Regions from separate parts of the Pseudogracilibacillus amylolyticus genome, predicted to be linked through region 2. Evidence: a T-box and tRNA genes for the amino acid it is inferred to sense, from the RefSeq annotation. Region 2 holds a T-box; the other holds one or more tRNA genes.
The links. The T-box of region 2 lies ahead of ileS (isoleucine--tRNA ligase). A T-box ahead of a tRNA ligase gene usually reads a tRNA of that ligase, here a tRNA-Ile.

Region 1 (25,460 bases), on a different contig from region 2:
GTTCGATTGCCTCATCTGTATATCTTACTGTTGGAAAATAATTATTTAACGTATTTGAATTGGAATCATACGGTTCAAGTGAACGATCTCCCTCATCCAACTCAAATGGAAAATGATTTGTAATGGTAATCAACTTTGCATAAAATGGCTGATTCAACTCCCTTAAATAAGGAATCGTCTGGACGAAAAACTCTTTGTCATTTAAACCCCAACCAATTTCGTTGTCTTCTGTTACTTCATAAAAATCTTTATCATAAAATTGTTCGATAAGGAAACTATCATACATTTGATTACGATTCCAAAAAGTGTTTGTATTAGCATGAAAAACAAACGATTCATAGTCTTCACTTTTTAGAATTTCTGGCATCGCATGATAATCGTTTTGGGCATGAGTAAAAAATACCGCACCGCCTGATAATGGATATAAAGAGTTTTCGGTTATAAACTCGGAATCGGAAGTTTTTCCTTGGGATGTCTGATGATAAAAATTCTCAAAATAAAACGTGTCTTCATGATTGATCAAGCTATTTAAAAATGGTGTAATTTCTTCACCATGTAATTGATTATTAATCACAAATGTCTGAACAGATTCAGCTGAGATGAAAATGACATTTCTCCCTTTACCAACACCGAAAAGTTCAGATTTTTTATCACTTCTAACTTCATCATTAATATATTTTCTTATCGTTAAAAGATCATTATCATCTGCTAGTACTCGCTGAGATCTCATTTTAGATTGGACGAAAACATCATAAATATGAAAATAAAATATCCCGATGTTTTTAACTAAATATTCTCGATCAAATCCCCTTGATAATAATTGTGGACGCTCCAGTTCAGCAAGAAAAAAGTTGCCTGATAACAGTAACAAGAATATTACTAGAGCGAAAGATTTTGTTCGTTTGCTATTTGCTTTAATATCATTAACATCAACTTTCTTACATAAAAACCAAATGATGAAAACATCGAAGAACAGTAATATATCGTATATTTTAATTAGTGTTATAATACTGGTTGTTAAATCCAAGAAGTTACTTGTTTGAAATAGTTGGGGAATAGTTAGGAAATCAGTAAATGATCTGTAAAATAAGAGATTGACGTAAATGATAATTGTACCGATTAAAGCACTGTATTTAATAAAAGCCAGACGCCTCTCTGGACGTTCAATCCAAATACTTAACCCAAAGAAAATGATAGTTGCAATAAATGGGTTAATAAAAATAATAAACTCTTGCAATGAATTATCTATTTCAATTTGGAATAAAAAACGGTATACAATATATGTCTTTAACCCAAATATAAAACTTGCAAGGAGAAAAAGTGGTAATTTCCTCCGCCTAGTATCCATGACTAAGCCTCCTAAGTAACTAAATAGTAGTATTTTTCTTACCCTTTTTTTAAAAATTTAAACCTTATTATGTACGTAAATCTGAAATTTCCTTTTTTAAAATGACTATTGCGTTTTGATAAGTCATTACATCAATTAACTTTACTTCATATAAATCCTTTAGTTCTGCCTGCATTAATTCGAGATCACCAATTCTGTCTCCTGTATAAATAAATACCCCAAATTTCTTTAATAAATTTCGAACGTCTAAAACTGTCTTCATATCTTCACCACGCTTTTGTAAAGAATAAGTCAAATTCTTCATCATATAATGGTACAAAAGAATTTTTAAAGGATGTTGGACATGCATAAATATATTATTTATTCTTGTTTTATCATATCATCTATTTGTCTGTTTTTTATACTAAAAAGTAATTTAACGGTAACAACAATGAAATATTTCCCACCGGATGACAATGTATTTTTCGACAATGCCGAAACAAACATTAATTTGGTAAAAAATACGGATGAAATTGAATGGTCTGTCGAATCAACAAGTAGCGATGTCGCCTATTTACGGCAAGATGTTTCATTGCTCTATGAAAATGGAAAATTTAAAGGTGTTTTAAATAAATGGCGCCAAAATGTTGATCACCTTGATTTAAGTAAACGCTTTTATCAGGCAAACAGCAGCCTCCTAAAAGCAATATCATTTCACCATGGAGAAATTCATGATCCAAACGATCAGATTTCCAGTATTCAAAAAATGACAAGTAATCAATTGTATTTTATTAATGATAGTAATACTATTTATTCATTTCACGAACCAAGTAATGCTAATGAAAAAAAATGGGAAAGAGATCTCAACAAAATGACGAATCAACAATTAGAAAGTCACTGGAACAAACTAATTAATCAATTAGATATTGCAATAAATGACTATGACCGTATTCCGTTAACAGAACTCGCACAATATGAAAATAAGCCCTTACCTGGACGTACAGAGGCCGAAACTAAAAAAATTATCGGACAACTTTGGGAAGGGTTATATAAAAATTATATCCTATTATTAAAGGAAGAAGAAAATCTACAAGATAAACATTATATGCCATTAATTTTATTGGCAAAGAATAACGATCACCTATTGGTTATATTTGAATTGAATAATAAAAACCAAAAACTTATTCAAAAGATTGCTTAAAGAGGATGTTTAAAAAGTCCGGTAAAAATGACACTGCGAATTTCTTCGTTGGCTTGTTTCTCCGCTACTCATGTATCTAAATGCATACATTCCGCTGCTCGAAACTGCGCCGCCTCGAACTTCTTGGTCCTTTTTATCCTCCTTTTTGAACACGCACTTAAATGTTATATATGCACTTGTAAACCGTAGAAGGCTAAATAAATTGCGATAAGGGAATAAAGCACGACGGAAACAAGTTGCACAAAAATGTTCTTTTTATTAGGGACATAGGTTATGGATGCGGCAAGAAAGCCCATAATTAATCCACCAACGTGTGCGCCCATATCTATTTGCGGAACTAAAAACCCAAATACAAGATTAATGGCTAAAATGAGAATTAAATTTTTCCCCATTGTTTGAAAGAATAATTGTTTGTAAATGATACCAAAAAATAATAATGCACCGAACAAACCAAATAACGCACCAGAAGCTCCGGCAGCTACATGGACATTAAAAGCAAAACTAGTCAATCCACCACCGATACCGGCTAAAAAATAAATGATAACAAATCGTGCCGTACCGAAAATTCTTTCGACTGCTGTTCCTAAATAATATAAAGCAAGCATATTCATAAACAGATGTAGTGCACCAATATGCAAAAACATTGAAGAAACTATCCTCCACCATTCTCCTTCGACAATGGCAGGATTATACTTTGCTCCACTCTGAATTAACGTATCGATGTTTAAACTGCCTCCATTTAATTCAAGCATTAAAAACATAAATATGTTCAATGCTATAAAAATATAAGTAAAATGTGGCTTACCAAATGTGAACACGTTCTCATATTGCTGTTTCTTTTCGTGTAACAAATTGCTCATTTTAATTTTGTATAATGCCACTTCTTTCTCTTGGTCGTTTAAAGAAGGAAGTTCAGGTTCATTTTGAGCTTGTGAATTAATTTGATTTAAAAGACGAGTTTTTTCTTTTATAAAATTATCTTCTGTTAAATAGAAAACCTTCATTTTTAATGGCTTTTTCTCTTTTAACTGCATCGGTTTTTTTAATAACTCCCAATCATCGACGGGTTCATGGGAAGTTATATAAACATTATAAATTTCAATATTTTTTCCAACAAAAAAACGCTTCATCGCTTTGACGCGTTGAAAAACGGATGCAATGTCTGTTTTTAAATGGTTTTTCCAATCAAATCCTTTATGTATAAAACGAATTACTTTAGATACATTGCGTTCATACTTTTCGAGCCAAAGTTCATCTGTTTGAGGATTCATATGCAATATTTCATATTTATCTGTCGTAATGAGATCATATGCTAAACGGTACATATTATATTGCTCTGTGATATACATAAGACACCTCCTGTACCCATCATATCAAAATTCGCATCGTTATATGCAAAAACACATTCATTTATTTTCTGATTTTAGAGGATGTTCAAAAACTCCGGTAAAAATGACGCTGCGTTAGGGGAACTTCGACTAAATACCGACACGTCCTGTGTCGAACGTCGAAGTCACCACATCCTGTGGAAGCTCGTTGGCTTGCTTCTCCGCTCCTTGAAAAAGGAAAGCACTTTTTCTGCGTGCTAGCGCGTTTGCTCATGTATCTAAATGCATACATTCCGCTGCTCGAAACTACGCCGCCTTGAACTTTCGACGCACAGGACGTGCTAGTGTCGGCGTTGCCACAGGACGTGGCGACTTTAGCCGACTTGGTCCTTTTTATCCTCCATTTTGAACACGCATTTTTAAAATTCCATTTTCCGTAACCATAAACTTAATTGGAATATCATGTGGCTCAGAAAATTCAAAAGATGTTAATTGGATATTACTAACTAGTGATAAAGTATTCTGTGTGAAATCAACTAGGAAACGATCGTAAAACCCTCCGCCAAACCCTATTCGATAACCTGAACGATTAAATACGATGCCTGGGACAACTAATAAATCAATACTATGTTTGGATATCTGTTTCGTTTTATCAACACGAGGCTCCAAAATGCCTCCATATCCAATTTCTACGTCCTTTTTCTGCTTGATATAGTAAAATTCCATTTCTTTCGTATTGTGAAAACTTTTCGGAATACAAATGATTTTATTCTCTTTCCACGCCTGCCTAATGATAGGTTCAGTGTTCCATTCAAAAGCTGTTGACCAAGTAATTCCAATAATATTTGCTTCTTTCCATAGTTTAGATGTATATAAATGGTTATATAGTTTGAGTTCTATTGCTAATTTTTCATCCTGATCTAAGTGAGCTAATTGTTCCATCATATCGTTGCGGATTCGTTTTTTATTCACTTGTACAAACACCTCTTATCTTATTGTACCTCATCTGTCTTTGGAAATCGCTTGAAGGGACTATAAGGAAGACATATATAAATAAAAAACTCCTATCCATTAATATGGTAAGAGTTTCTAAACTTTAAATTATTTCGTTTCACGATGCAATGTATGTTTTCTTAAACGTGGGCAGTATTTCATTAATTCGATACGCTCTGTATTATTACGATTATTTTTTGTAGTAATATAGTTTCTATCTCCTGTTTCTGTACAAGCAAGTGTTATATTTACACGCATTTCTATCCCTCCAAATTCAATAAGTCAAAAAGTCAATAATATAATTTACCCTTAATAATGATAACAGATACATTTTTTTCACGCAAATTTTTAATCTATTTATTTTTTCTTAGCCAAAATAGTAATTTTCATAGTATAATGTTAAAGTAGATTGCAAGGAGGTATAAAAAATGGTTTATTTACTTGTATCAGTCGTCGTAATAGCATTAGTATTATTCGCAAGTTCTTTTTTCATGTCTGATAAATTTAAGGAGCTAGAAGATCAACTTGAACAATTTTCAATTACTACGATGCAGGATACATATCAAATGAAGAAGAAACTTAAAGTTCTTGAAGAGGAATTATTGACTGGGAATAATTATCAATCAACAACTAATGAAATTCCCGAGTCGTTACAAGATAAGCCTTTGTTGATACAAAAAATATATCACCTTCACCAACAAGGCTATTCTCCAGAAGATATTTCAGAACAAACAGATTTAACAAGTCATGACGTTCAAACTATTCTTAGGTCCAATATTTAGATAGTAAGGAGAATAATAATCATAATGAGATTACCAATACGCTTTTTTTCAATTGGGTTATTTACTGCAGGTATTCTATCTTTAGGTTTTTATTTTTTGACTGACAGTTCAAAAGAATCGATTGAAAATGTTGCAGTTGAAGATATGATAGCGCAAGTGGAAGAAAATGGATATCGAGTCATTACGGAAGACGAATTTATTTCATTTTCCATGTACGTTGATACTATGAAGGAAGAGGAAGCCCAAACTGCTTCAGCTAAAACGGATAAAGAGAAAGAGAAAGAGAAAGAGAAAGAAGAACAAAAGTCAAAAGAAGAAGAAAAAGACACGAAAAAGAAAGACGACAAGGAAAAAGAAAAGGATACAAAGAAGAAAGAGAAAAAAGAAGATAAAACTGATAAAGTGACAAAAACTAAATTTACTATTAAAAAAGGTGATGTAACACAAGATATTGCCGATACGTTAGTAGATAAAAAAATCCTTAGTAAGGGTGAGCGTGACAAATTTATTAAATATCTAGAAGATAATGATTATAGTCCATATATTCAACTTGGAACATTTGAAGTAACAAGTGAAATGAGTATAAAAGAACTTGCGGAAACAGTTACTACTTATCCGGGGGATTAAAACAGGCAGGAGATTATTCTCTTGCCTGTTCTTTTTTTAGCAGGTAAGAAAGTATAAAACTTTCTTTCTGCTCACTGGCCAAAAGCTCGGGCGTCCTGGGACTGGGACTGCGCTTACTCGTCCCATCGAAGGACATTTGCTCTTTTGTTCGTCCCACCGTAAAGATTTGTCTCAGACGCCAGTACTAGCACGTCAATCACTCGTAAGTGCAACTCATACTCTCGCCAAGAAGGCCGACTAAGAACAGGCTCTCTGCCTAACCGTCGGCATACCCCTGGTGATAAGGGTATGTTTTCTTTAACGATAAGCCAAGTTTTCTAATAAATAAAATAAAAAGGTCTAAACTGGTTTATCCCTGTTTAGACCATAAAATTGTTATTTATTCTTCGTCAGCTTCATCTTTTTCTGAAGCACGTTTCTCTTTTAATTCAAAATAAGTATCTAATAGTCCTCTTCCAATTTTGTGGTTAATTTGATTTCCAGTATTTTTACCTAATTGAGGAACGATAACTGCAAACGCAACCTCGGGATCATCATAAGGAGCATAACCAACCAACGATAAGTTTTCCACGTCCGCCGCTTTATAGCTAGTTCCATCATCCCGTTTTAGGTACACTTCATTTTCCGCAGTTCCCGTTTTTCCTGCGGCACGGTAACTCGTACCTGCCCAATTAGAATATCCAGTTCCACCGGATTCATTAAATGCTTTCCAAAAACCAGTTTGTACTCGTTCAATATAACTTGGGTTTATGTCTATTTTATTTAATACTTTCGGATGAATTACTTGATCAACGGAGCCTAACTCATTTTCATTGGAAGGATTTCTTATTTCCTTGACAAAATGGGGTTGAACTCGGTTGCCGTCATTTGCAATGGTCGAAACATACTGTCCAAGTTGCAATGTTGTATACGTATCATATTGGCCAATTCCATTATCCATTAGATTACCAGCCCTAGGATCAGTTCCTACGAAACCAGTTGATTCAAAAGGGAAGTCTATTCCTGTGCTAATACCCAAACCGAACTGGTTAAAGTAATTTCTCAATTTCTGTAACCCTTCCGTAGCACTTGCATTTGTACTAGTATTATTTGGGTATGGATGTCTGAAATCTCCTCCCAAACGAAGTGCAATATAGAACATATATACGTTTGAAGATCGTTTGAGTGCACTTAGATCATCTACTGCACCTAGTCGTGCATATGAAGCTTTTCTTGGTGTTCCAGAAATCTGAATTGGACTATCGATAAATACATCACCCGGGTTAATTACCCCTGATTGTAAACCTGCAAGTACGGTTGCACCTTTTACAGTAGAACCAGGACGATGTGCATCATATAATACTTTATGTGGTGTACTTTTATATTCTCCTGTTTCACGGTCATAGTGCTGACCACTTAAAGCTAAAATTTCTCCCGTTTTCGGGTTCATTACGACAGCTAATGCATCTTCTAACCAGTAATTTCCCCTACTTTTGGCAGCCTTTAATTCTTTTAAAACAATCTCATCTACTAACTCTTGATATTCCATATCAAGTGAAAGAACTAAGTCTTTTCCTCTTTCTCCAGGGACAACAATATCAGAACCAATTATGTCTCCATTTTTTGTTGTTGTATATTGAACTTGTTCTTTTCTACCTCGAAGGACATCTTCATATTGTTCTTCAAGACCACTTTTACCTACTCTGTCATTTCGGTTGTAACCCCTCGTTAAATAATAATCCTCTTTTTCAGCAGGTATTCCCTGTTCTTGTGAAGTTATTGAGCCAATAATTGACTTTAGGGTGTCACCATAAACATATTTTCGTTCCCAATCTGTAGATGCGTTAATTCCTGGAAGCTCACTTAAATTTTCTGCAATTTCCGCATATTCCTGAACGGATATATCCTTATTTTTGATTACTTCTGGAGTAAGGGCGTACGCCTTATCTAATTCACGTTTAATTGCAATCACTTGTAATTGTTCATCCGTAAAATTAGCGATTTCCTCATCAGTAATTCTTTCGAGCATAAGGTCATACTGTTCAATATCATCCAATTCTTCTATTTCCTTATCAGTTAATCGTTCAACTGCTTTATCTGTATTCTTTAAATACCAATACTCTTTTTTATTACGTTCAGTAATTTTTTTAAGAACTTTGTCATCAACAACAAGAAAATTTGTTAGTTCTTCTGCTAATTCAAGTTTATCTTCAGCCTGCACTCTTTTCGGAGGGGTATACGTAATTGAATAAAGCGGCTTGTTATCCACTATTATTTTTCCATTACGGTCAAAAATTTTCCCTCTTGGAACAGGAGATCTCGATATATCCTTAATTGTCCGATCGATTTCTTCTTGAAAACTTTCCCCTTGTAAAATTTGTACTACCCCAAGCTGCACAACAAGTACAGAGAATAGGATAAATACGACAAAAAATATTATATTTATACGTAAGGGAATTCGTGACACATTCTTTTTCTTATTTACCATTAGCAATTCCCCCTTGTAATTTTAATCTCACCCAAATAATTATAGCATATCTTGGCGAATATTTAATCATTACGAGGAAATTATTTTGCTTATTTCTGATAAGTTAAATGAACTTTATTCATAAAGAAAAATATTAATAAGTAGCTATTACTAAATATCCCTAAAAGAATCGGTATGATATTCGGGTTATTATAAATAGACATTGAAATTATAAAAATAAGAATTGAAAAAACACGTCCCATATTGACAAATATTTCAAGTGCAACAACATATTCAATTCTCAACTCTTTCGCGTACTTGCTTGTACCAATTACATCGTATGCCATGGAATTAAATGGGACATTAATAATCGGATATCCAATCCCGATAATAATTGCGTAAATGATTAAATGTACATATGTTAAATCAAATAAAATAATATATACTGAAAAACTGATGATTAAACTGCCAATGAAAATGGCTTTTTTTCGCATACTGGGATTTACCATTTTTGTAACGAGCAAATAAAAGATAAACGACAAGGCACTTAAAACTAGATTAAACATACCCAATGCAAATTCACTTTTTGTTACTAGAAATACCCAAATCGTAACAACAAAAACGAAAAGACCTTCCCGCATACCTTGAAATATATTGGATTTAATAACATTATTCCAGTTCTTATTTTCCCGCATTTCTTTAATAACCGTTAAAAGTCCATATTTCCCTTCCGCTTTTCTTCTTTTTATAAAGAAGCTGCAAATAACAGCAAGGATAAATAAACCAAATGAAATTGAAAAAATCGTCATGTACCCAATATTCGTCTTTAATTTTGAAATGATAAATCCGGCTACTACTGGTCCTATCATGCCACCTAACGATTCAAGACCTCCCATAAATCCATTAAAAAAATCCCTTGTTTCAGGTTCGGTTATTTCAAAGGTTAAAACATTAAATGCTAGCCAGTAAAATCCATATCCTACCCCTAAGAGACAGCCAAGTAAAAAGTTATAGGTAGATGCATGATCACCAATGATTAATACAGTAAGAAAAAATATAGATAAAAATGTTACTCCTAAGCGAAGAACTATAATACGGTCAATTTTCTTCGCTAATTTACCTGCAATTATAAAAGTAATTGGCTGAAAGATAAAAATAGCTAAATTGTAATTAGCAATCGTAAGAAAATCATTCGTTTGTCTCCATAAAAAAACATTTACAAAAGTATTAGATAAAAATATTCCTAATGAATATAAGCCGCCAATTACTAATAACAAAATGAGATCTCTGTTCATTTCATCCTTATCTAAAAAATGCGTAGTTAGCTTCCACATATATCAAAGCGCTCCTTTAGTAATTATAGTGTGAACAACTAAAGAGCGAGATATGTAATAAATTTAAATAAAAAAGACCAAAGGAAAATTTCCTTTGGCCTTCTGTTAAATTTATTTTGCGTCGTTATAATTTTTTGTTACTTCATCCCAGTTCACTTTGTCCCAGAATGCTTTTGCATATTCTGGACGTCTGTTTTGATATTTTAAGTAATATGCATGCTCCCAAACATCCAGACCTAAAATTGGTGTTTTACCTTCCATTAATGGTGAGTCTTGGTTAGGTGTGCTTGTTACTTCAAGCTCGCTATTATTAACAACTAACCAAGCCCAGCCTGAACCAAAACGTGTAGCAGCAGCTTTTTCAAATTCTTCTTTAAAGTTATCAAAGCTACCAAATTTATCATTTATTTTATCCGCTAGCTCGCCACTTGGCTCACCGCCACCCGAAGGAGATAGAATTTTCCAGAATAGGCTGTGGTTCGCATGACCCCCACCATTATTTCGTACAGCAGTACGGATATTTTCTGGCACCGCATTTAAATCACTAATAAGGTCTTCAACTGATTTACTTTGTAAATCACTGTTTCCTTCTAAAGCGTTATTTAGGTTTGTTACGTAAGTGTTATGATGCTTCGTGTGGTGAATATTCATCGTCTCTTTATCAATCGTAGGTTCTAGTGCATCATAAGCATAAGGAAGTTCTGGTAATTCAAATTTTGACATATGTAATCCTCTCCTTTAATTTTATATTCTTTATATGTAAAGGGTATCAAAGCTTTGTAAAAGGTGCAAATCTTTAGCTTTGTCATAAATAAAAATGAAATAAAAAAACAAGCTATAATCGTATGCTTGTTTCTTATATGGCTCGAGACGGAATCGAACCGCCGACACAAGGATTTTCAGTCCTTTGCTCTACCGACTGAGCTATCGAGCCTTATAATATGTATTTAAATATATAATGGAGGAGGAAGAGGGATTCGAACCCCCGCGGGCTTTAACACCCCTGTCGGTTTTCAAGACCGATCCCTTCAGCCAGACTTGGGTATTCCTCCGAGTGATTTAAGTGGACCCTGCAGGACTCGAACCTGCGACCGATCGGTTATGAGCCGATAGCTCTAACCAACTGAGCTAAGGGTCCTTAAGTAGCGGCGGAGGGGATCGAACCCACGACCTCACGGGTATGAACCGTACGCTCTCGCCAGCTGAGCTACGCCGCCATATGGCTCCACAGGTAGGATTCGAACCTACGACCGATCGGTTAACAGCCGATTGCTCTACCACTGAGCTACTGTGGAATAAGATTAATATAAAGGTTAATATTTATTTTAATTGATAAGCTTAGTGGTCTCGTCGTGCTGTCGCACTCCTCGCAGGCCTATATCCATGTTAATTCAAAAAAATATGATTAGTTGGATCCGGCTTACTCTACCACTTTAGCTACTGTGGAATTAAAATACGATAATTGTTTAATGCTGTTCGTGCATTTTTATGCGTCCATTGGCTATTATAATAGATAAATTATCAGTTTGTCCAATAAAACAATAAAATCTTTTTACTGTCTGAAAAGAAGTGCCAAAAACAAACGACAAGATATAATATACCATGCACATTATATCTTGTCAACACTTTTTTTGAAAAAGTTTTTCTAACCATTTAAAACTTCTTCTGCAATATTTACAGCATGATCCCCTATTCTTTCTAAATTACTTATAATATCGACAAATACGATACCGGCAGAACCAGTACATTGTCCTTCATTCATTCGAATTATATGTCTTTTACGAAAACTTCTTTCCATTTTATCAATTTGATCTTCTTTTTGAACAACTGCTAATGCTTCTTCTCTATCCATTAATTCAAGAGATTTTACAGCTTGATTTACCGTGGAAATTGTTAAATCAAACATTTCATGAAGATCTTCATGTGCATGTTCAGTTAAGTTTATTTTATTTGTTATTTTATATTGGATCAGTTCTAGAATATTCTCAAAGTGATCTCCAATTCGTTCAATATCACGAACAGTATCCATTAATGCAGTATGTTTGGCACTGTCTGCCTCTGATAACGTCCTGCTTGAAATATTAACTAAATAATTCGTTATTTCCCTGTCAAGATTATTCAAAGCACCTTCAATTTGCATTGCCATCTCAGAATGTTTTTCTTGTTGTGTCATGACATATAAGCTTGTTTCTTCTAGACCTTTCACACTGTATTCACCCATACGAATGATCTCAGATTTAGCCTGATCTAGTGCCACAGTAGGAGATTGTTCGACAAAAATTGGATCTAAGTGCTTTGGTTTGTATTCTATCGTCACATCTTCCCCCGGGATTAGCTTTGTAACAATCCATGCTAAAGCACCAATAAAAGGGAATTGGATCATCGTGTTTGCAATGTTAAAACTTCCGTGAGCAAAGGCTATCGTCATTTCTGGATTTAGGTTAAATGTATTTTGTAAGAACGTTACATAACTTACAAAGAATCCTAAAAATATCATAAATATTACTGCTCCGATAATATTAAACGTAACATGGGTAAAAGCAGCTCTTCTTGCAGCAACGGAAGTACCTATAGATGCTAATACTGCCGTTATTGTAGTCCCAATATTGTCACCAAAAAGAACTGGTATTGCTGCATGTAAAGTAATTGCACCTTCAGAAAATAATCCTTGCAAAATTCCGACTGTCGCACTGGAACTTTGAACAATAAGTGTAAAGACTGTCCCAATTACTACTCCTAAGATCGGATTATCACTCATATTGACCGTTAATTCATGAAACGCTTCTAAAGACCGTAAAGGCTTCATTCCATTACTCATTAATTCCAAACCGAAAAACAATGCACCAAACCCAAAAATAGCTTGTCCAATTACATTTACTTTTTGACTTTTAAAGAAAAATATCATAAAACAACCAATTGCAATAATTGGTAATGCATATTCTCCAATATCTAAACCAATAATGAAAGCAGTAACGGTAGTACCGATATTAGCTCCCATAATGACACCGATTGCTTGGCGTAATGTCATAAAACCGGCATTTACTAATGCAACCGTTAATACCGTTGTTCCTGAACTACTTTGGATAAGCATGGTAACAAGCATTCCAGCAAGTACACCGAGAAATGGATTACTTGTAAACCGATCCAAAATATCACGTAGTCTGTCACCGGCAAATTTTTGGAGACCATCCCCCATGAATTTAATTCCTAGTAAAAAAATCCCTAAACCACCGATAAATTCAAAAATGATGGATTGTAAGTCGATTGAATCTGTCAATTGTTAATCATCTCCGAGAGGCATATTAATTTTGCATACAGTCCTATTATTATGAAATATTTAAAAGATGTAAAGGATATTTCGGTTATTTAACATTAAATTTACATTTGAGATTTTTTTAAATTTCCTTCACTAAAATTCGAGTTCCATCTACTTCAGTAACTTGCACCTCTGTCCCCTTTTTTATCCATTGGGCGTTGGAAATGGCACTGTAATCTTTACCATCAATATCAATCGTTCCCACTGGTCTTAAATCAGTTAATGTAGTTCCTTTTTTGCCCACTAATTGCACATATTCCTCGTTTAGTGAAGTATAGCCTGCTTCTTTTGTCAACCGATCTTTTAAAGCAATTTTACTCCACATATTTCTTCTTTTAAATACTTTCAAAAATGTGAACGACAACGCGCCTCCAAGAATTACACCTATTACGGCATACAGACCCGCAAAGAAATTCGGAGCTGTGAGAGCAACAGATAATATCATTCCTGCAAGTCCAAGTGTCGCTAACGTGCCGTCATTAATTAATTTTCCATCAATAAAAATTAGTAATAGTCCAACAAAATAAATAATAAGCATAATAACAATGGTAGACGGTTCTGTCAGGAACGTATAAAAATAATATACAGTAAAGATTATTCCTAGTACGGCAAAAATACCTCGCATATTTACGAGAATTTCACCTAGTAAAAATAATGTTCCCAATCCAATAAAAATCAAACCAATCCAATCAGAAGACATAATTGCTTCCATTATAAACTCCTCCCTGCTCAAAAATTTTTAAGGTGGTATATTCTATGTTTACCTTTAAAAAAATTTGCCTTTATACTTGTATTATACTGTTAATTCTCAGTTTGTATAATGATATTCAAAAAGGGACTAACAATAAAACGAGTAAATCTCCTACGATGGATGAACAAAATATTAATAAAGATATGCCTGTTGTGAAAATCAAAGTCGAAGCAGGAGATACTATATTGTCCGTCTCCGAAGAGCTTAATGGTGAAAATTTAAATCAAATCAAAATTGAAGATATATTAGATGATTTCAATTCAGTAAATCCGAATGTTACAACAATTGAATTAACTCCTGGTATGTATTATTATTTCCCGACTTATCCTCATTAAAAAAGGCTGAAGAACTTAGCTTCAGCCTTTAATTTACTATATGAGTGGCATAATAAATAAACGTGTAATAATTGATAAAATACCGATAACTATCGCTGTATTACCTAAAATTTGTGCTTCCCGGTTTCTCGCAATAAATCCTAATATTATTCCTGCACCTGCAAAAAGTATCGGAATAAAAAAGAAGGATATTGCACTTAAAGCAATCGCGATCCAACCATACACATTGTATACTTCTCTGTCTTCATCTCTATCTTGGTCACGATCATCTCCAATTGTATCTTCGGTAAATTCAGCAGACGTTTCTTCTTTAAAAATATGCTCGTCCACTGGATCTTGTTCCTTTGATGGTTCGTTTAAGTTTTGATTTTCCACAAGGCTTACCCCCTTTTTCTTAAGGTAGGTATAGTTTATGGATTATAGACTATTTCATTTATGTTATTTATTGCAAATTAGCCCATGATTTTTTGAAGCAAGGTTTCATCAAAGGATCCATCCTTGATCATTTCAATTTCAAATTTATATGGAGGTCGTTTGTTTTTCTTATCTTCACCGACATAAGGCGTTTCTAAAATTTTAGGTATTTTTTCGAATTCTTCGTGAAAAATAACATAGTGAAGTGCTTTAAACCCAATATGTCCAAAACCGATATTTTCATGGCGATCTTTCCCAGCACCACGCTCATTTTTGCTATCGTTCACATGGACAACTTTAATTCTATCTATACCAACGATTTTATCAAAATCTTTTAAGACATCATCAAACCCATCAGCGACATGATACCCTGCATCATGTACGTGACAAGTATCAAAGCAGACACTTAATTTTTCATTATGTGTTACGCCATCAATTATTTTCGCTAGTTCATCAAAACTTCTTCCAATTTCAGTTCCCTTACCCGCCATCGTCTCAAGTGCAATTTGTACGGTTTGGTCTTTCGTAATGACCTCATTTAAACCTTCAATTATTTTTTTAATCCCTTCATCAGCACCTGCTCCGACATGCGCACCAGGATGTAATACAATTTGTTTTGCTCCAATGGCTTCTGTACGTTCAATCTCGCTTTGTAAAAAAGAGACCCCTAATTCAAAAGTTGCTGGCTTAATTGTATTAGCAATATTTATAATATACGGGGCATGTACAACAATATCACTTATTCCATTTTCTTTCATATGTTCAATCCCGGCATCGATATTTAATTCTTCAATTGGTTTTCTTCTCGTATTTTGTGGTGCACCAGTATAAATCATTAAAGTGTTTGCTCCATAAGAAGTTGCTTCTTCACTTGAACCTAATAACATTTTTTTCCCACTCATAGATACATGTGACCCTAACTTAACCATTATTCCACCCCATTATTTTCTATTATTGTTACGATTTTCTCTCTTTAGGCGACTTTTAATTCTTTCCTGCTGTTTCTTCATTTTTTTCTTATAACCTGGTTTTACTTTAGTTGGTTTTTTAACTCGTTTCCATGCTTCTTGATCTAATTTAGTCGCGACATTTTTTCGTAATTCCCGTTTATTAAATCTTTTCGCATCTACCCATTCCCCATTTTTAATTTCGGTAAATACAAAATGAATGCCTTTTTTCTCTAATTGCTCAATTAGAGCAGTGTCTTCTTCTCTGAAAAAACTTATTGCTGTACCGGCTAGACCAGCCCTAGCCGTTCTTCCTACACGATGGATATAAAACTCTATCTCTTTAGGAAGTTCAACATTAATGACATGGCTAGCTCCTTTTATATCGATACCTCTTGAAGCTAAATCTGTGGCCACTATATATTGATAACGAAGGTCTAAAATTGCTTTGACCATTCTTTTTCGTTCACGACTTGTTAGTCCTCCGTGTAAAACACCTACGTTTAAACCTTTCTCCGCCAATTGATTCCCAAGGTCATCGGCTGATTCTTTACTATTTGTAAAAAGAATGGCTACATACGGTTGGATGATTTCTGTTATATCCATTATTTTTTGAACAACATCTTGATGCTTTATTTCAATGAGTCGATGTTCCATTTGTTCTGGTGCTAGTCCATTTTTAATTTTAATATGGACAGGTTGTGCAAGATATTTAGTTAAAAACGGTTTTAACTGTTTTGGGATAGTTGCTGAAAACACAAGGATTTGTACCTCTTTTTTACTACGTACCAACAACTCATCTATTATATCAATAAAACGAAAGTCTAACATTAAATCAGCTTCATCAATGACAAAAGAAGTTGCTGAATAAATGGAGAGTACTCCTTCATTAACCATATCCAAAATTCGCCCCGGGGTACCAACAACAATATGAGGTTTTTTTTCTAATTGTTTTATCATTCGTTGGCGGTCTGCCCCTCCAACGATTAGACGAGTGGTCCAATTTTGTTCTTTTTGTGCTAATTTCGTAATTGTCTTTATTTCTTCAAAAATTTGCATCGATAATTCACGTGTTGGTGCAGTGATAACAAGTTGAACCTCTTCTTTAGACTCATCAATTTGATTTAATAACGGTAATAAGTAAGCATGTGTTTTCCCTGATCCTGTTTGCGATTCACCAATAATACTTTTACCTTGTAAAATAGAAGGGATTGATTGAATTTGAATATTTGTAGGCTTTTTAAAATATAATTTATCCACTACTTGTAACATTGTTTTATTTAGTCCTAATTGTTCGAAAGTTTCATTCATTATTTATTGGACTCCTTTCAATTACACAAATTGAAATGGATCTGTATCAATTTTTGATTCCAAAACTTGTATATTTGAGAACTTATTCATCAAATATTTTTTCATCGCTTTTTTCATAATTTGTTCAATATAATGCCCAGGATCAATGATAGCAAGACCTAACTCTTTAGCTTCTTGTGCGAGGTGAAAGGTTACATCTCCTGTAATCAACGCATCTGCACCCATTCTTTTAGCTTGATAAATATATTTTTCACCACTACCACCAATTATAGCAACTTTTTTAATTGGTTGATCCAAATCACCTGTTACACGAAGATCATTTACTTGATATGCTTTTTTTACTTTGTTACATAGGGACTGCAAAGACATCGGCTCTTCAAATGAACCGATTCTTCCAAGACCAAATGAATCTCCAGCAAGTTCTAAAGGATATAGATCATAAGCAACTTCTTCATAAGGGTGTGCCTTTTTCATTGCGTTTATAACCTGATTCAAATTAGATTCTTTTACTACTGTTTCAATTTTAAATTCTTCTACCTTTTCTAATTCATTTTTCTTTCCAATATAAGGGTTTGTCCCTTCCAATGGCTTAAAAGTACCCTGGCCTTCCGATTGAAACGTACAGTGGCTATATGCACCAATATGACCAGCTCCTGCATTTCCGAGAGCCTCACGTACTATTTCGGCATGTGTGACAGGTACAAACACAACTAGTTTTAAGATATTTTCTGATTGTTTATCAACTAATGGTTCGGTTGAAACAAGGTCTAACGCTTCACATAACAAATCATTTACCCCGCCATTTGCTATATCAAGGTTTGTATGTGCAGCATAGACGGTGATATCATGTTTAATAAGTTTTTTTATGATTTTTCCTTTCACTGATTGAAAATCAATATTTTTTAAGGCTTTAAATAGTAGCGGATGATGAGCAATAATCAAATTTGTTTCATTTGCTATTGCTTCGTCGACAACTGATTCTAGGACATCAAGTGTAACTAATATTTTTTTTGTTTTATCCGTGTAAGAACCGACTTGTAGACCAACATTATCCCAATCATATGCTAACTTTTTAGGTGCCCATTCTTCAAGTGCCTTAAAGACATTTCCATGAGTAACATTATTCATGATAAAATCTCCTCCATCCACTTTAATTGGGTTTCATACTGTGCAAGCTTTTCATAATCAATGTTTTTAGCGTTTTTCATCTGATGAATAACCTTTATTAATTTTTGTTTCTCCATTTTCCACTTTTTGAAAAATACAGGTGAATTCTCTTTCATCAAAATAGGACCGAACAATAACTGTTTTTCCATTTCAGTGGGATCCCATTGAGATTGTTCATTTTTGATTTTATCTGCAACAATAATCTCATAAATATGATTATTTTCTTCTAAAATCTCCTCATGCGTTAACGAATAACCAAGTTCTAGTAGCAATTTTCGAATCAGATGTGCAGCGTTGTTTGGCTGTAAAATTAGACGATTCACCGTTGTTAATTTTTCTTTACCAGATTCAATAATTTGCGAAATAAGACTCCCGCCCATACCGGCTACTACCAATTCTTTTACGACGTCGTCATGATTAATTATATCTAGGCCATTTCCCAGACGCACTTCCACTTTATTTGTTAATTGATAAGCTTCTACAGTTTCAAGCGCTCTTTTATATGGTCCTTCTCTAACCTCACCTGCAATAGCACGGGAGGTTTCGTCTTTTAAACATATATAACATGGTAAGTACGCATGATCTGAACCGATATCTGCAAAAAAAGTTCCTTCAGGTAAATAAGAGGCAACCATTTTTAATCTGTTAGATAATTTTATTTCTGTCTTCATATCATTCACCTATATTAAAATTTAGAAAAAACGTATCCAAATTAGTTTATATGGCTATAAATCGAGAAAAGCTTTCTGTTTAAACAGAAAGCTTACCATACTCTAACTATTTTATTTCATTTCACTGAGCCATTCAGCTAAAACATCGGCTTCTTCATTTCCTACTAAACCGCCAGGCATAGCTCCTTGACCATTCATGATAATATTATGAATATCTTCTGCGGATAGACTACTACCTACGGATGTTAAATCTGGTCCAGCTCCACCTGATAGGTCTTGTCCATGACAGCTTGCACAAGAACTTGCAAAGATCTCTTCTGGATCTGTTGCCACTTCTCCCTGTTCTTCAACTGGTTCTCCGCCATTTTCTTCAGCTAGTCGAATATCATCACGTTGATGTACACCAACGTAGAATACGATAATCGATATAAAAATACCTACGATAGCTATAATTCCAAATGGGAGAATATTTCTTTTCATGACGTACTTCCTCCTTATGTAATTGTGTTATGTACTCCAAATAGAAATAAAGACTATCCTTATTCTACTCGAAATTCCTTTTAGTTTAAAGTAATAATACATCCTTTACGTATTTAAGGATTAGAAATTATAAAAAATATGTAAACAATTTCATAATGAAATCATTATGAAATTATTCTAAAAAGTCTTTTAGTTGTTTACTTCTGCTCGGATGTCTTAATTTACGTAATGCTTTTGCTTCGATTTGACGGATTCTTTCTCTCGTTACTCCGAAAACTTTTCCTACCTCTTCCAGAGTTCTAGTTCTGCCATCGTCTAAACCAAAACGCAATCTTAACACATTTTCTTCACGATCAGTTAACGTATCAAGAACATCTTCTAATTGTTCTTTTAACAGTTCGTATGCCGCATGATCTGAAGGTGAAACCGCTTCTTGATCCTCTATGAAATCACCTAGATGAGAATCGTCTTCCTCTCCAATTGGTGTTTCCAATGACACTGGTTCCTGTGCGATTTTTTGGATATCTCGAACTTTGGCTGGTGATAAATCCATTTCTTTCCCAATTTCTTCAGGAGTCGGTTCCCGTCCAAGATCTTGTAACAACTGTCGTTGCACTCGGATTAATTTATTGATCGTTTCCACCATATGAACCGGAATTCTAATTGTTCTTGCCTGATCAGCAATTGCACGAGTAATTGCTTGGCGGATCCACCAAGTTGCGTACGTACTAAATTTAAATCCTTTTTCATGGTCAAATTTTTCGACCGCTTTAATGAGGCCCATATTTCCTTCTTGAATTAAATCAAGAAATAGCATACCTCTTCCCACATATCGTTTTGCAATACTGACAACAAGTCTAAGGTTCGCTTCAGCAAGTGCTCGACTTGCTTCTTCATCCCCTTCTTTGATGCGTTTTGCAAGATTAACTTCTTCCTCAGCAGTCAGAAGATCTACTCTGCCAATTTCCTTCAAATACATCCGAACAGGGTCATTAATTTTTATACCGAGTGGAACACTTAAATCTCGCAAATTTTCTTCATCTGTTAGATCCTCTTTTAATGCTTCCTCATCTTCGGCATCCCCTATTACTTCAACACCTTGTTCCTCTAGGTACTCATAAAATTCATCAATTTGTTCTGGTTCAATTTCAAAGGTGGACAAGCGATCCGCTACTTCCTCATATACAAGAACTCCATTTTTTTTCCCAATTTCTAGTAGCTCTTCTTTCACTTGTTCTAACGTTAAGTCATTTTCCATTGTTTGAGAAGATTTGTTTTCAGACATGAGTCCCCATCCCTCCTTAATAAAATCTTATTTCATATTCTTTAGCTGTTTCTCAATTTCAATAATTTCCAATCCGATTTTCGCGGCTGAAAAAGGGTCTTTCTCTTGCTTTTGCTTTTCTTTTAGTGAACGAAGGTACGTGATGTCAGTAGCCTCCAATTGGATTTGATTTATATAATCATTTACTACTTGTTCTGAAATTGTTTCATTTACAGGTGTAAAAATAATTTCAGTGATTATTTGTTTGAGGTGATCATCTAGCTTATCAATTAACTCACTAACATTCACGTCGTTTTTCTCTTCATAATGCGCATATAAGTGAGTTAAAATCACTTTATGTTCATCTAAATTAAACCCAACTCCAATTTTTTGTTGTACTTTTTCCAATATTGATGAATCCTTTATCATCAAAGCAAGCAATTTTCTTTCAGCATTTACATAAGCTGGTTGCATATTGACTTTATTATAATTATATGGTTTTGTATTAGTATTACTATTACTATTTGAGTTATCCCTATAAAAAGAATTATTTTTCTTTTTATGTTGCTCAATATCATATTGAATAATTTCGCTTGATAAATTAAACTCTTTCGCTATATCATGTACATAATATTCTCGCTCAATTGGGCTTTCAATCGTCGCTAATTGCTTAACAATTTCTTCAATATAAGCTATTCGTTCGCTATCAACTGACAAATTATAATCATTTCTTTTATATTTCATGAAAAATTTGAAATAAGTGTGACTAGGCTCAATTACCTGTTTCGTAAATTGTGCACCACCATGAGTATTTATATACTCATCAGGATCCATTTCATTCTTTACTTCAGCAATCTTGACATCACAGCCAATTCGTCTTAATAAATTCGCTGCTTGATAACTAGCATGTAATCCTGCAGCATCAGCATCATAGCAAATAATGACTGTATCTACATATCTGTGTAATAATTTAGCCTGGTGCTCCGTTAAAGCCGTCCCTAATGTAGCGACAACATTTTTTATCCCTGATTGATATGCTGCAATGACATCCATGTAGCCTTCAAAAAGAATAACTTCATTTTGTTTTCGGATATGATTTTTTGCTAAATGAAAATTATATAGTAACTTACCTTTCTGAAATAAGGCGTGTTCAGGACTATTTAAATATTTAGGACCTTGTTCTTGAAGATTACGTGCACCAAAACCAACGGTACGTCCTAAATGATTGGCGATAGGAAAAATTACCCTGCCACGAAATGGATCGATAAAATTATCATCTCTTGGCGTCAAAAGTCCTGCCTTAATGAGTAATTGATGATGAAAGCCTTTATTCTCTAAAAATTTAACTGTAAAATCACTATTTATTGGGGCATATCCAAGTTGGAATTGTTCAATCGTATTTTCATTCAACCTTCTGTTCTTAAAATAATCTAATCCCTCTTTACCATCCTCAGCATATCGTAGCAGATGATGGTAAAACTTAGATAACCAATCATAAGCGGATAATAATTGTTGATCTTCTTCTGATAAAGATGTTTGCTTTGTATTGGTTTCGGGTAATGTTATACCAGAGCGGTCTGCAAGCAGCTGAATAGCTTCCATAAAGGTTAATGTTTCGATTTCCATAAGGAATGTGATGACATTTCCACCTTTACCACAACCAAAACAATGAAATATCTGTTTTTCTTTTGTTACAGAAAATGATGGCGAATTCTCATTATGAAAAGGACACAATCCAAAGTAATTTCTACCTTGTTTCTTTAATTGAACATACTCTTCAATTACCTCAACTATGTCATTTGCATTACGAATATTCTCTATAAATTTTTCAGGAATCTCTGTAAACATGTCCACCACCAAGATTCATATTTACTTGATATATATAGTTTCTAGATTCTCGTTAAAAAGTCCTGCATCTTTCGACAAACTTTTTAACGAATCGAAAAAAAATTTCCTTCTTTATATATTCCATTATGTAAAAGAAGGAATGTTTAATACTATTTATGCTTATCTTACTATATTCCCATTTTCCCCAACTTCTAAACGTATATCTACAGTACAACATATTATTATAATATAAATATATTAAAATGTCTAATCTGTTAGGCGATTTTCTTTCCGGCACTTTTGTAAGATAATATTTGCAGTTTCCTCAACAGCTTTATTTGATACATCAATAACATCGCAACCAATTTTCTTAACAATTTTTTCAAAAAAATCTAATTCTTCATCAATTCTTTTTAATGTCGCATACGTTGCATGGTCGCCAAGTCCTAAAGCTTTTAATCTCTCTTTGCGAATTTCATTTAATTTGTCCCTACTAATTTTTAAACCGATACATCTTGATTTATCGATTCGAAATAATTCTTCTGGAGGATCGACTTCTGGAACTACAGGTACATTGGCAACTTTAAGTCTTTGGTGTGCCAAGTATTGCGATAATGGTGTTTTAGAAGTACGAGAAACGCCAATAAGGACTATATCCGCCCTGGCAATTCCTCTTGGGTCTCTACCGTCATCATATTTGACCGCAAACTCAATCGCTTCTATTCGTTTAAAATAATCTTTATCAAGCTTATAAACAAGGCCTGGTTCTAGTCGAGGTGCGTTTTTAAATGTCCTCTCCATTGCTTCCATCATTGGCCCCATAAAATCTACAACTTCTATATTGAGTTCTTTTGCTCGGCTATTCATATAATTTCTTAACTCAGGATCAACCAATGTATAGCCGATTATTGCTGTTTTATCTTTTACAATTTCTAACGTTTCGTCAATGGTAACTTTATCTTCAACATATGGGATTCGTTGGATTTTATAATTACCATTTGTAAACTGACTTAATCCAGCTTTAATAACGAGTTCTGCAGTTTCACCTACTGAATCAGATAATACATATACGGATGGGCTATTCATCATTATCCCTCTTTCTAAACTTGTTCATCAAGTATTAATTCTACAAATGCTTTTGTAATATTTGTCTTTGTAATTCGCCCAATAACATGTAAGCCTTCAGGCGTATCTTTAACAACTGGTAAACCATCAATTTGTTTGTCGATTAATTTTTTAGCACTTTCGATAAGCAAATCTTCTGATCTACTTACTGTAATATTGGGCATTCTCGTCATAATGATATGTACAGGAATCGAATTCAAATCTTGATTTCCTATACTCGCACGTAATAAATCTTTACGGGATAAAACACCAGTTAAGCAGCCTGATTCATTTACGACAAATAATGTACCTACATCTCCAAGAAACATTGATGAAATAGCATCATAGACAGAATCATCTTCTTTCACTACAACTGGTACAGACTGAAAATCTTTAACTTTATATTTCTTTACTTTTTCAGTCAGTAATTCCGATCCGGTTTTCCCAGTGAAAAAATAACCGACTCGGGGTCTTGCGTCTAAATAGCCTGCCATCGTTAAAATTGCTAAATCTGGACGTAATGTTGCCCGAGATAAACTTAACCTATCGGCAATTTGCTCCCCAGTAATTGGGCCATTTTCTTTTACAATTTCAATTATTTTTTCTTGGCGCTCTGATAACTCCACTTTATCACCACCCACATGTACATGTGATGCTTCCCTTATGAAATATTATAGTATGAAAGAATTGAAAAGGACAATGTTTAAACTAGGGTCAGATTCCTTGTTTCATGTTATAACCGGAGAGTTTTAAAGGAACCGTTAAAAACTCTCCTTCATACATAAAATAAGTTTTATTACTATTATTTATGCTGCTTCCATTCAATTAGTGTCATATCTGCATATTGTTCTATGAGATTAGATATGACATGTACGAGGGCTAGACGGTTATTCTTAATGTTTTCATCTTCAGCCATAACCATTGTATGTTCAAAGAATGAATGGATCTCTTCTGTTAATTTACCTAACTCAACTAAAGCTTTTTCGGCGTCTAGTTTTAATATGGCTTCTTCCACAGCATCCTTTACTTGCACATACTTATTGTATAACGCTTTTTCTGAGTCAGTTTGGAACAATGTTTGATCAATATTTGTTTGCGCCTGTTTTTTGCCGATATTCATTACTCGGACTAATGCTTCTTGGATTTTTCTAAATGAATCGTCATTGCGCTTTCTTGATAAAATTTTTGCCTTTTCTATCGTATAATGAAACACACCAATTTCCTTAGCTAATACAGCCTGTACTACATCTTGTTCAACACCATGTTCACCTAGAATATAGGCTGCTCGTTTTTTTATAAAGCTATTTATATTTTCCTTTACCTCTGCGTCGTTAATATTATATAAACGCTCTGTAATTGTTATTAACTCTTCAACGGAAATTTCCCATCTCTTCTCGGAAAGAATCCGTAAAATACCAATTGCTTGACGTCTTAAACCGTACGGGTCTTGTGAACCAGTAGGAGTAAGGCCAACTGAGATACAACCTATAATCGTATCTAGCTTATCTGAAACACTTACAACAGAACCAACTACTGTTTTTGGTAATTCTCCACTAGCTTGTGTTGGGAAATAATGTTCTTTTACAGCCGTTGCAACAGCTGTTTTTTCCCCATAATGAAGTGCATATTTTTCACCCATAATCCCTTGCAACTCTGGAAATTCATTTACCATGTCAGTAACTAAATCAAACTTGCTAATTTCTGCCGCCCGTTTTGATAGTTCCATTACTTCATCTGTTTGCTGCAATTTCCGATTTATCTGTTCAGTTATGGAAACTACATTTTGCGTCTTTTCATAAATTGTTCCGATTTTATCCTGAAAGACAACAGTTTTC
Region 2 (6,340 bases):
ACGAGAAAAGATAAAATTAGAGTAACAACTGCAAGATTAAAAACTTGAAATGTATAGAAAAAAGATGTTGAATTTCTAATTATGTACTATAATAGAAAAGAGAAATTGACAGTTTTTTTATGCTACATATTTAGTATTAGTTCTAAAACTAGACAAGCAAAGTATTTTTTTTAAAAATTTAGCAATATTTTTGGAGGTGTTGTTTTGGTACTCTCACCATTAGATATTCACAATAAAGAGTTTACACGCGGATTTCGTGGATATAATGAAGATGAAGTGAATGAATTTTTGGATCAAATTATTAAGGATTATGAAATTACGATAAGAGATAAGAAAGGTTTAGAACAAGAAGTAGAAGACCTAAATGAGAAGCTCAGTCATTTTATGAATATTGAGGAAACGTTAAATAAATCGATCCTCGTTGCCCAAGAAACAGCAGAAGAAGTAAAAGCGAATGCACGTAAAGAGGCTAAATTAATTATTAAAGAGGCTGAAAAAAATGCCGATCGCATTATTAATGAAGCATTGACTAAGTCAAGAAAAATTGCCATGGAAACGGATGAATTACAACGTCAGGCAAAAGTGTTTCGCACTAGACTTAAAATGTTAATCGAAGCACAGCTTGATATGGTGGATAATGAAGATTGGGAAAAGTTTTTGGAAACAGCAGAAGACGAGTCTGAAATCCTTGCAGAATAGCCTTACTTCTTACGTGAGTATAATAGAATAATTGTATGATTACAGTTTGATTGTGCTATAATAAATAGTATCTTAAAAGTACGTGCTCAAAAAGGAGGATAAAAAGGATCAAGAAGAAATTCGCAGTGTCATTTTTACCGGACTTTTTGAACATCCTCTTAACATGTTAACGAAAATTTCATACTTATTTAAATACGATGAAAGAAATAGTATAAAAGAAAACGAACTGTAAAAGCGAATTAGGGATGGTGAAAGCCTAATACAGTTATTCTTTTAGAAAATCATTCTGGAGTAGCCATTTGAAATATAAGTAGAATAGGACGGAAATTCACGTTACGAATATTAAGTGAATGTAAATTTATTAGCAGTTAAGAAAGTATAAATCCTTTCTTGACTCGCTCACTGGCTTAGGGCGCGACGTCCTGGGACTGGGAGTGTGCTTACTGGTTCCGCCGAAAAGCATTTGTCGTGGGCGCCAGTACTAGCACGTCCTTTGCGTCATACGTGCAACTAAGGCATTCAACGTAAAAGGCTTGGCGAATGCCAAGTTTTCTAAGATTTATAAGGGTGGTACCGCGGGTTTCCTCGTCCCTTTAGGGGCTTTGAGGATTTTTTTATATTTAAAATGAACTTAAATTTTGACAACGATCTCTTAAGGAGGATTAATTTAATGGACTATAAAGATACACTACGAATGCCAAAGACAAAATTTCCTATGCGAGGTAATTTGCCAAATAAAGAGCCTATTCGTAGAGAAGAATGGGATAATAATAAAGTCTATGAAAAAGTGCAGGATAGAACAAAAGGAAGACCGTTATTTGTGCTTCATGATGGTCCACCATATGCAAACGGGGATCTTCATATTGGGCATGCGTTAAACCAAATCTTAAAAGACTTTATTGTACGGTATAAATCAATGTCTGGTTTTCACGCGCCATATGTTCCGGGTTGGGATACACATGGATTGCCGATTGAAACAGCATTAACTAAAAATAAAAAAATTGACCGCAAAAAGATGAGCACAGCAGAGTTTCGTCAAAAATGTGCTGAATATGCACTTGACCAAGTAGATCGCCAGCGTGAACAACGGAAACAACTAGGTGCTACAGGTGACTGGGATAATCCATATATTACATTAACGAAAGATTATGAGGCTGCTCAAATTAAAGTATTCGGAGAAATGGCGAAAAAAGGATATATTTATAAAGGATTAAAGCCTGTATATTGGTCACCTTCTTCGGAATCTGCTCTTGCTGAAGCAGAAATTGAGTATAAAGATAAACGTTCTCCATCTATCTATGTAACGTATGAGGTGACAGATGGACTCGGTTTATTAGAAGAAGGAACAAAAATTATTATTTGGACGACAACGCCATGGACAATTCCAGCAAGTTTAGGAATTAGTTTACATCCTGATCTTGAATACGAAGTTGTACATGTAAATAATGAAAAATATGTAGTTGCTCATGACTTACTGGAAGCAATAGCCGAAGAATTAGAATGGGAAAACTATAAGAGTGTGAAAACATTTATGGGGCGCGAGGCGGATAAAGTAATTGCTAAACACCCATTTTATGATCGAGATATTATTGTCATGCTTGGAACACATGTAACTACAGAGGCAGGAACAGGTTGTGTTCATACTGCACCGGGTCATGGGGAAGATGACTTCTACGTATCTCAAAATTATGATGTCGAAGCGTTTTGTCCTGTTGATGATCGAGGTTATTTTACAGATGAAGCTCCTGGATTTGAAGGAATGTTTTATGATGATGCTAATAAAGCAATTACGGAGAAATTGAAAGAAGTAGATGCTTTACTAACATTAAAGTTTATTACACACTCATATCCACATGATTGGCGGACAAAAAAACCAACGATCTTCAGAGCAACATCTCAGTGGTTTGCTTCTATTAAAGATTTTCGTCAAAATATTTTAGATGAGATTAAAGAAGTAGAGTGGCATCCACACTGGGGAGAGACACGACTTTACAATATGGTTCGTGATCGAGAAGATTGGTGTATTTCTAGACAACGTACATGGGGAGTTCCGATTCCTGTATTCTATGGAGAAGATAATACGCCAATTATTACGGATGAAACAATTGAGCATGTTTCTAACCTATTCCGTAAACATGGATCAAATATTTGGTTCGAATGGGATGCAGAAGACTTACTACCTGAAGGATTTACTTCTGAACATAGCCCAAATGGCAAGTTTACGAAAGAAACAGATATTATGGATGTTTGGTTCGATTCAGGCTCCTCACATGAAGCTGTATTAGTAGAGCGTGAAGAACTACAACGTCCGGCTGATATTTATCTAGAAGGAAGCGACCAGTATCGTGGTTGGTTTAACTCCTCACTTTCTACAGCTGTGGCGGTTACAGGAAAAGCACCATATAAAGGAATACTAAGCCATGGGTTTGTTTTAGATGGTGATGGAAGAAAAATGAGTAAATCTTTAGGTAATATCATTCCACCTGCTAAAATTTTGAAACAGCTAGGGGCAGATATTTTAAGATTATGGGTTTCTTCGGTTGACTATCAAGCAGACGTAAGAATTTCACAAGAGATTTTAAAACAGGTGGCTGAAAACTATCGTAAAATCAGAAATACATTTCGTTTTATGTTAGCTAATTTGGCCGATTTTGATCCGAATAAAGATGCTGTAGCTGAAAAAGATTTAGAGGAAGTAGATCGCTATATGTTACATCGTCTACAGACCTTAGTATCCAATGCTAAAAATAATTATGAAAACTTTGATTTTGCTGATGTTTTCCATGATATTCATAATTATATTTCAATTGATCTAAGTGCTTTCTATTTAGACTTTGCTAAAGATATTCTTTATATTGAAGCGGAAAATGATCATAAACGCCGTAGTATTCAAACAGTTTATTATGAGACTTTAGTGTCTATTGTTAAGTTATTGACTCCAATTATTCCTCATACAACAGAAGAAGTATGGGAATATATTAACGGGGTAGATGCCGAGTACGTTCAGCTTACGGATATGCCGGAAGCACGTGAAGTAGAGAGCTTTAATCAAGAAGTTCAAGAAAAATGGGATCACTTCATGAACGTTCGCTCAGATGTGCTAAAATCGCTTGAAGAAGCACGTAACGAGAAAATTATCGGTAAACCATTAGAAGCAAAAATTACGATTGAAGCGAAAGATGATGTAACGAAAAAAGTATTGGAATCTATTCCGAACATTCACCAGTTACTGATCGTATCAGAAGCAGTGATTAATGAATCACATCCTAATGCAAAAGAATACCGCTATGTTCGCATTTACGTCGAAAAACATCCTGGGGAAAAATGTGAACGTTGCTGGATGTTATCTAATACAGTTGGTGAAAACGATAAGCATCCGGAATTATGTACTCGTTGCGCAGATGTAGTTGAAGAACATTACAGTCATTTAGTTAACTGAATCTAAAAGAGATGTTTTAAGTAGAGGGTGGTCATCCATCCTCTACTTTTTTGATATTGTAAATTAGGTTGTTTTAAAGATCAGTCTTTTGTAAACGGGTGATAGAACGAACAAAGAAATTGACTGAATTTACGTTCGTTAAAAAAAGGATTTAAAATACAGCAAAGGAGATTAATATATGATTATTTATGATACGTGCCGTACAAAAATTGGCAATTTACGATTTATTTTTGCAGAAAACGATCAATTAAGACGGATTGTTTTAACGGATAATCACTGGCATACTATCACTGCTAAGCATACGACGAAAAGAAGCCATGAACTTGGAAAACCTGTTTGTCAGTAATTCCAGCAATATTTTCAAGGGAACGTTCGTCAATTCGATATTTCATTTAAACTGAAAGGGACACCCTTTCAAAAACAAGTATGGTATGCTTTGCTACAAATTCCTTATGGGCAGATAAAGACCTATTCCGATGTAGCAGCTTTTATTGAAAGACCAAATGCCATTCGTGCGGTGGGGCGAGCTATTGCTGTTAATCCACTGCCAATTTTAATACCCTGTCATCGTGTCATTGGTAAGAACAAAAAGCTGACGGGGTACGCAGGTGGGGTGGAGATGAAGAAACAGTTGCTGGAAATTGAAGGTAATAACATCTTTGATAAGGCAGCCATTAGCATATTATAGTGGAGAAATCATTATTCTAAAAGATAGAACTATTGATACTACTAACAAACTATGGAGAAGAAAGGCAATAAAACTTACGAAAAAGACCATTCTTTAAAACTTTGGACAGTCCGATATATTTTTCCGTATAATAGATAAATCTCGTGAACAAATCGTATAATAGTGGTATTGTATTAGATATGTTTAGTTTTATTGGTCGATTTCGGAGGGTTGTTTATGATACGGTATTACATATTGGCAATTATTGTAATTTTAGTAGATCAGTGGACAAAATGGATCGTTGATAAAAAAATGGAAGTGTACGAAAGCATTCCTATTATAGAAAATTTCTTTTATCTTACTTCTCACAGGAATAAAGGCGCTGCCTGGGGGATTTTGCAAGGACATATGACTTTTTTCTATATTATCACAGTTGTCGTTATCATTGGAATCATATATTATATGCAAAAACATGCAAAGGATAATCGACTTCTGGCGATCTCATTAAGTCTCTTACTAGGTGGCGCAATAGGTAACTTTATTGATCGGCTTGTTCGTAAAGAAGTAGTTGATTTTTTAGATTTTATTATTATTAATTACGATTTTCCAATTTTTAATGTTGCAGACTCTGCGCTTACTATTGGTGTGATTCTTATTTTAATTGTTACTTTCCTTGATGAAAGAAAAGCTAAGAAAGGAAAACAGCTATCATGACTTTTATCCATCATATCATGGAGGAAGAAGCAGGCACTCGACTTGATAAGCTTTTAACAAACATAAATACGGAATATTCCCGGCAACAAATTCAACAATGGATCAAAGGAAATTATGTGTTCGTTAATAACGAAAAGCAAAAAGCGAATTATAAATGTAAGTATGGAGATATAATTGAATGGAATATTCCGATAGCACAAACAATGGATATCAAAGCAGAGCCAATACCTTTAAATATTTTGTTTGAAGATGAATATTTACTTGTCATTAATAAACCGAAAGGGATGCTTGTACATCCGACACAATCTGTGATGACAAATACGTTGGTAAATGGTTTACTATATCATTGTAAGCATTTGTCTAATCTTAGTGGAGATGACCGTCCGGGAATTGTTCACCGCTTAGATAAGGATACGAGTGGTGTACTGGTGATTGCAAAAGATAATGAAACACATGAACAGTTGAAAAAACAATTTCAGGAGCGAACAGTTACTCGAATTTATGAAGCAGTTTGTTTTGGTGTATTGTCCCATTCAAAAGGGGTCATTAAAGCACCAATTGGCCGAAATCCTAAAAACAGATTACAAATGGCTGTAGTGGAAAACGGAAGAGAAGCCGAAACTCATTTCCGAGTACTGAAACGATTTCAACAGTATACGTATGTGGAATGTGAATTAAAGACGGGGAGGACCCATCAAATAAGAGTACATTTAAAATATATGAATCATCCTATTGTCGGGGATGAGGTATACTGCCGTAAAAAATCTTCTCTAATAAAAGGCCAAGCACTTTACGCAAAAGAGCTTGGTTTTATCCACCCA

Region 1: it encodes a tRNA-Ile, which carries the amino acid that the T-box ahead of ileS (isoleucine--tRNA ligase) is inferred to sense. The anticodon was not compared.

Annotation. Positions count from the first base shown of each region.
Region 1 covers NZ_JBPPZG010000004.1:2,223-27,682, reverse strand. The annotation lists gene ACPYKA_RS00920 (LTA synthase family protein) at 1-1,348, opposite strand, end outside; gene ACPYKA_RS00915 (YqgQ family protein) at 1,416-1,610, opposite strand; gene ACPYKA_RS00910 (hypothetical protein) at 1,692-2,528, shown strand; gene ACPYKA_RS00905 (rhomboid family intramembrane serine protease) at 2,693-3,877, opposite strand; gene ACPYKA_RS00900 (5-formyltetrahydrofolate cyclo-ligase) at 4,250-4,828, opposite strand; gene rpmG (50S ribosomal protein L33) at 4,958-5,107, opposite strand; gene ACPYKA_RS00890 (hypothetical protein) at 5,278-5,631, shown strand; gene ACPYKA_RS00885 (hypothetical protein) at 5,656-6,258, shown strand; gene ACPYKA_RS00880 (peptidoglycan D,D-transpeptidase FtsI family protein) at 6,638-8,725, opposite strand; gene ACPYKA_RS00875 (MFS transporter) at 8,815-10,038, opposite strand; gene ACPYKA_RS00870 (superoxide dismutase) at 10,150-10,761, opposite strand; tRNA gene ACPYKA_RS00865 (tRNA-Phe) at 10,900-10,972, opposite strand; tRNA gene ACPYKA_RS00860 (tRNA-Ser) at 10,998-11,090, opposite strand; tRNA gene ACPYKA_RS00855 (tRNA-Ile) at 11,103-11,176, opposite strand; tRNA gene ACPYKA_RS00850 (tRNA-Met) at 11,182-11,255, opposite strand; tRNA gene ACPYKA_RS00845 (tRNA-Asn) at 11,259-11,333, opposite strand; gene ACPYKA_RS00840 (Na/Pi cotransporter family protein) at 11,684-13,315, opposite strand; gene ACPYKA_RS00835 (NfeD family protein) at 13,434-14,066, opposite strand; gene ACPYKA_RS00830 (hypothetical protein) at 14,111-14,440, shown strand; gene ACPYKA_RS00825 (DUF4190 domain-containing protein) at 14,477-14,815, opposite strand; gene ACPYKA_RS00820 (deoxyribonuclease IV) at 14,893-15,783, opposite strand; gene ACPYKA_RS00815 (DEAD/DEAH box helicase) at 15,796-17,112, opposite strand; gene ACPYKA_RS00810 (Nif3-like dinuclear metal center hexameric protein) at 17,134-18,240, opposite strand; gene ACPYKA_RS00805 (tRNA (adenine(22)-N(1))-methyltransferase) at 18,237-18,950, opposite strand; gene cccA (cytochrome c550) at 19,062-19,430, opposite strand; gene rpoD (RNA polymerase sigma factor RpoD) at 19,603-20,715, opposite strand; gene dnaG (DNA primase) at 20,743-22,542, opposite strand; gene ACPYKA_RS00785 (pyruvate, water dikinase regulatory protein) at 22,789-23,610, opposite strand; gene ccpN (transcriptional regulator CcpN) at 23,622-24,251, opposite strand; gene glyS (glycine--tRNA ligase subunit beta) at 24,428-25,460, opposite strand, start outside.
Region 2 covers NZ_JBPPZG010000196.1:117-6,456, reverse strand. The annotation lists gene ACPYKA_RS16945 (YlmH family RNA-binding protein) at 1-48, shown strand, start outside; gene ACPYKA_RS16940 (DivIVA domain-containing protein) at 205-699, shown strand; T-box leader at 888-1,295, shown strand; gene ileS (isoleucine--tRNA ligase) at 1,370-4,138, shown strand; gene ACPYKA_RS16930 (hypothetical protein) at 4,317-4,484, shown strand; gene ACPYKA_RS16925 (methylated-DNA--[protein]-cysteine S-methyltransferase) at 4,524-4,826, shown strand; gene lspA (signal peptidase II) at 5,043-5,519, shown strand; gene ACPYKA_RS16915 (RluA family pseudouridine synthase) at 5,516-6,340, shown strand, end outside.